Pedobacter ginsengisoli: one gene and its partner. The main gene of each other region encodes a partner of the protein of the gene in region 2 in a complex. Links are inferred from orthologs where the notes say so. Each region holds a gene or a part of one and is shown on either strand. Other genes may lie near its edges.

Region 1 (2,936 bases), 3.6 Mb from region 2 along the record:
CGCGGTTATGACATCAATACTTTATGGGATGCAGTAAAACATGGTGCCAATAATGAAGGCCCTGAAGCCACTGGCCGTCGTGGTGTTAAATACTATAACGAATTAGGTTATGTACCTTACGATGTAAAAATCAACGAAAATGCTGCACGAACATTGGAGTATGCTTATGATGATTTTGCGATTTACCAGTTAGGTAAAGCCTTAGGTAAACCTGCTTCTGAAATTGATATTTATAAAAAACGCAGTATGAACTACAAGAATCTGTTTGACCCATCAACAGGTTTAATGCGCGGTAAAAATCAGGATGGTAAATTCCAGTCTCCATTTAATCCATTTAAATGGGGTGATGCCTTTACAGAAGGAAACAGCTGGCATTATTCGTGGTCAGTATTCCAGGATATTGACGGATTATCTAAGCTAATGGGTGGAAAAGAGAAATTTGTTCAGAAACTAGATTCAGTGTTTACACTTCCTCCAGTATTTGATGATAGCTATTATGGTGGTGTTATCCATGAGATTCGCGAAATGCAAATTGCAAACATGGGCCAGTATGCTCATGGTAATCAGCCAATTCAACACATGATCTATTTATACAATTATGGTGGTGCGCCATGGAAAACTCAATACTGGGTACGTGAAACCATGGATAGAATGTATAAAGCTACGCCTGACGGATATTGCGGAGATGAAGATAACGGACAAACATCTGCATGGTATGTGTTCTCTGCCTTAGGGTTTTATCCTGTAACTCCGGCTGTAGATCAGTATGTTATCGGAGCTCCATTATTTAAAAAGGTAACACTTAATTTAGAGAACGGTAAAACGATCACTATCAACGCGCCAAAAAACAGTGCTGATAACAAATATGTACAAACCTTAAAGTACAATGGAAAGCCGTATTCTAAAAACTGGTTAAGCCACTCTACTTTATTACAAGGAGCAACCTTGGATTTTGATATGTCTGGAACTCCGAATAAAGAAAGAGGCTCTAATGAGGCCGATTTCCCTTATTCACTTTCAACAGATACAGGTAAATAACAGTAGTTAAGCAAAAAAAAGGCGAGGTAAATATTTACCTCGCCTTTTTTTATTATTGTATTTTTTTAGTTCTTCATCATTTTAAGGAAAGCAGCAAGTTTAGCTTTCATCATTCTGCGATCAACAATGAAATCAAGGAAACCATGTTCTAAAACAAATTCTGCAGTTTGGAAACCTTTAGGAAGATCTTTCTTTATAGTTTCTTTAATAACCCTTGGGCCGGCAAAACCAATTAAAGCACCCGGTTCAGCAATGTTAATATCACCAAGCATTGCATAAGAAGCCGTAACACCACCTGTTGTTGGATCTGTAAGTAAAGATATATAAGGAATTTTAGCCTGACTTAGCAATGCCAGTTTGGCCGAAGTTTTAGCCATTTGCATTAAGGAGAATGCTGCTTCCATCATCCGTGCGCCTCCAGATTTGGAGATCATTAAAAACGGAATTTTATGCTTCATAGAATAATCAATAGAGCGGGCAATTTTCTCACCAACTACTGAACCCATAGATCCGCCAATAAAACTGAAATCCATACAAGCTACAACCAGATCTTCGCCTTCTATTTTGCCATGAGCAGCTCTAATTGCGTCTTTTAATCCGGTTTTAGTCATGCTTTCCACTAATCTTTCAGTGTAAGGCTTACTGTCTGTAAAGTTCAGCGGATCTCCTGATGTTAAATTCGGAAAAAGCTCAGTGAACTTATTATCATCAAATAATACCTGGAAATATTCTTTAGATCCTATCCTTAAATGATAGTCACAATATTGGCAAACATATTTATTCTCAATCTGATCGGCAGTATGTAATGCTTTTTTACAATTCGGACACTTGTTCCATAAACCGTCTGGCGCTTCTTTTTTTTCTTCAGTAAGCGTACTAATACCTTTTTTCTCTCTTTTAAACCAAGCCATGTTATTTCTTGAAAAATGCGATTACAAAGAAACAAAAAAAAATTAGAACAGTTTAAGGATACTTTAGTTAAACGATTATGAGTATTAAAATCATCAAAAAAATATAAAATAACTCATGACCACTTCATTACCAAGCCTAAACAATACGGTTTAATTGAAAATAATCCCCTTATTGGTTTGCCCAAAGTGATATTTTTCCTAACTTCGGCAGATATAAAATTATAAAAAATGAGTTTAAAAGGCTACAAAGGCGTAATTTACGGAGATGCCGTTCAGGAATTGTTTGAACAGGCTAAAAAACATCAATTTGCTTTGCCAGCAGTAAATGTTACCGGTACAAATACCATTAATGCAGTAATGGAAACTGCCAAAGCAGTTAATTCACCTGTTATCATTCAACTTTCTAACGGTGGAGCACAATTCTACGCAGGTAAAACATTAAATAATGATAATTTAAATGCATGCGTTTTAGGTGCAGTATCTGCAGCTAAACACGTTCATTTATTGGCTGAACATTATGGTGTTGCTGTAATATTACACACTGATCATGCTGCTAAAAAATTATTACCATGGATTGACGGATTGTTAGATCATGGCGAGAAATTCTTTGCTGAGACTGGAAAACCATTGTTTTCTTCACACATGCTTGACTTATCTGAAGAGTCTATCGAAGAGAATATGGAAATCTCTGCTAAATATTTAGCACGTATGGCTAAATTAGGCATGACCATTGAAATCGAGCTTGGTGTTACAGGTGGTGAAGAAGATGGCGTTGATAACAGCGATGTAGATAGTTCTAAATTATATACCCAGCCTTCAGAAGTTGCTTATGCTTACGAAGAGTTGAGTAAAGTAAGTGATAAATTTACTGTTGCAGCTGCATTTGGTAACGTTCATGGTGTTTATAAACCAGGCAACGTAAAATTACAGCCGGTAATTCTTAAGAATTCTCAGGATTTCATCAAAGAAAAATTCAATATTTCTGCT
Region 2 (2,916 bases):
GTTCCAGAATACGTGCTTACAAACAAAGAGCTAGAATCGATTGTAGACACTACGGATGAATGGATTACATCCAGAACAGGCATAAAAGAGCGCAGAATACTAAAAGGAGAAGGTTTAGGCACTTCTGATATGGCAGTACATGCCGTTAATGGCTTGCTTAAAAAACGTGGAATAACTGCTGAAGAGATTGAACTGATCATCTTCTGCACTACCACTCCTGATTTGCCTTTCCCTGCATCAGCTAATATACTGGCCGACAAAATCGGCGCAAAAAATGCGTGGGGTTATGACCTTCAGGCTGCTTGCTCAGGCTTTATTTACGGTGTTTCGACCGGAGCCCAGTTTATAGAATCGGGCAAACACAAAAAAGTACTGGTAGTTGGAGGCGATAAAATGTCGTCGATAATTAACTATGAGGACCGTACCACCTGTATTATTTTTGGGGATGGTTGTGGCGCAGTACTTTTGGAACCAAATGAAGAAGGTTTTGGCGTAATGGACTCAATCCTTAGAAGTGATGGCTCAGGCAGACAGTTCCTGCACCAGAAAGCTGGCGGATCTGCAAGACCTGCATCTCATGAAACAGTTGACAACAAAGAGCATTTCGTTTATCAGGAAGGTCAGGCAGTATTCAAGTTTGCGGTAACCAATATGGCAGATGTTGCTGCTGAAATTATGGACCGTAATAACCTTACCTCTGAAGATGTAAAATGGCTGGTTCCTCATCAGGCAAACAAACGCATTATTGATGCTACGGCTTCAAGAATGGGTGTTGGTTCTGAAAAGGTAATGATCAATATCCAACGTTATGGCAATACCACCAACGGTACTATTCCGCTATGTTTATGGGAATGGGAAAGCCAGTTGAAAAAGGGCGACAACATTATACTTGCAGCCTTTGGCGGTGGTTTTACATGGGGGTCGGTTTATTTAAAATGGGCTTATTAAATTATTAATCAGATTACAACTTAAAGACTGTTAACTCATTAAGAGCAGCATTTATTGATTTATTGAATGCAAACTCATGATGATTTTAATATAATTAATCATAACTTAGTTAATCTAAAAACACATTGTTTTCTTAAAATAACACCAAAAAATGGATATCAAACAAATTCAGGAACTTATTAAATTTGTTTCTCGTTCGGGCGTAAATGAAGTCGCAATTGAGCAAAAAGACTTCAAGATCACTATTAAAACAAATCAGACCCCAACAGTTGTTCATGCTACTGTTCCAGCTCCTGTTGTTACATCTGCAATCCCTGCAGCTGCGGCTCCACAACCGGTGTCAGCTACAGAAACCAAAGCAGCACCTGCAGCTGAAGATACTTCGAAATACATTACTATTAAATCTCCAATGATCGGGACATTCTATCGCTCATCAAGTCCTGATAAACCATCATTTGTAAATGTTGGCGACGAGGTTTCTACAGGTAAAGTTATCTGCATTATTGAGGCAATGAAATTGTTCAATGAAATAGAAAGTGAAGTTTCTGGAAGAATCGTAAAAGTACTTGTTGATAATGCATCACCAGTTGAATACGATCAGCCATTGTTTTTAGTAGAACCAATTTAATCCGTCATGCTAAATTTCAGTGTTAAATAAATGCTGAAATGGTGCGCGTAGCATTCTTGAAAACAAAAAATCAATAAATACTACTCCTGATTATTCAGGATGACGAAAAGGAAAAATATATGTTTAAGAAAATATTAATTGCCAACAGGGGTGAGATCGCCTTGCGAATTATTCGCACCTGTAAAGAAATGGGCATTAAAACGGTTGCTGTATATTCTACTGCCGACAGAGAAAGCTTACATGTGCGCTTTGCTGATGAGGCTGTTTGTATAGGGCCGCCACCAAGTAAAGATTCTTACCTGAGCATTCCTAATATTATATCTGCTGCTGAATTAACAAATGCAGATGCAATTCACCCAGGTTATGGATTTCTATCAGAGAATGCTAAATTCTCTTCTGTTTGCCGTGATTACGGGATTAAATTTATTGGTGCAACACCTGAGCAAATCAATTCTATGGGCGACAAAGCTTCGGCCAAAGAAACTATGAAGCAAGCAGGTGTGCCTACTATTCCAGGATCTGAAGGATTACTGGAAAGTGTTAAAGAAGGAATAAAATTAGCTAACGGGATGGGTTATCCGGTTATCTTAAAAGCTACTGCCGGTGGTGGTGGCCGTGGTATGCGTGTGGTATGGAAAGATGAAGATTTTGAGAACGCATGGGATAGTGCCAGACAAGAATCGGGTGCTGCTTTTGGTAACGACGGATTATATTTAGAAAAATACATTGAAGACCCTCGTCACATCGAGATCCAGATTATTGGTGATCAGTATGGCAAGGCTTGTCACTTATCTGAGCGTGATTGTTCAATTCAACGTCGCCATCAGAAACTTGTAGAAGAAGCCCCTTCTCCTTTCATGACTCCTGAGTTAAGAGAGAAAATGGGTGAAGCTGCAATTAAAGGTGCAATTGCGGTACAATACGAAGGTGCGGGTACCATAGAATTCCTGGTTGATAAACACCGCAATTTCTATTTCATGGAAATGAATACCCGTATTCAGGTTGAGCATCCGGTTACTGAAGAAGTAATTAACTACGATTTGATCAAAGAACAAATTAAAGTGGCTTCAGGCGTTCCTATTTCAGGTAAAAACTATATGCCTGATATGCATGCAATTGAATGCAGGATCAATGCTGAAGACCCTTTTAACAATTTCAGACCTAGTCCGGGTAAAATAACTAACTTCCATTCACCAGGTGGCCATGGTGTAAGAGTTGATACACATGTTTATGCCGGATATCAGATTCCGCCTAACTACGACTCTATGATTGCTAAATTGATCTGCGTGGCACAAACACGTGAAGAAGCAATTAGTACTATGGAGCGTGCTTTAAGTGAA

What was found.
Region 1: the proteins of accB (region 2) and accD are in contact, whole or in part, in a solved structure (PDB 8UXZ), measured with the Escherichia coli proteins. The link is inferred for Pedobacter ginsengisoli from one-to-one orthologs.

Annotation. Positions count from the first base shown.
Region 1 is NZ_CP024091.1:376,562-379,497, forward strand. Bases 27-2,883 are described here. They hold accD (acetyl-CoA carboxylase, carboxyltransferase subunit beta), read right to left. Parts: upstream 1,950-2,883; coding sequence 1,104-1,949; downstream 27-1,103. Other genes in these bases: CPT03_RS01440 (GH92 family glycosyl hydrolase), read left to right, coding at 27-1,038; fbaA (class II fructose-bisphosphate aldolase), read left to right, coding at 2,178-2,883. Outside these bases: more of CPT03_RS01440, read left to right, coding at 1-26; more of fbaA, read left to right, coding at 2,884-2,936.
Region 2 is NZ_CP024091.1:3,933,417-3,936,332, forward strand. The notes cover bases 1-2,837. They hold accB (acetyl-CoA carboxylase biotin carboxyl carrier protein), read left to right. Parts: upstream 1-1,099; coding sequence 1,100-1,576; downstream 1,577-2,837. Other genes in these bases: CPT03_RS16170 (beta-ketoacyl-ACP synthase III), read left to right, coding at 1-948; accC (acetyl-CoA carboxylase biotin carboxylase subunit), read left to right, coding at 1,696-2,837. In the rest of the region: more of accC, read left to right, coding at 2,838-2,916. UniProt on the Escherichia coli protein: This protein is a component of the acetyl coenzyme A carboxylase complex; first, biotin carboxylase catalyzes the carboxylation of the carrier protein and then the transcarboxylase transfers the carboxyl group to form malonyl-CoA.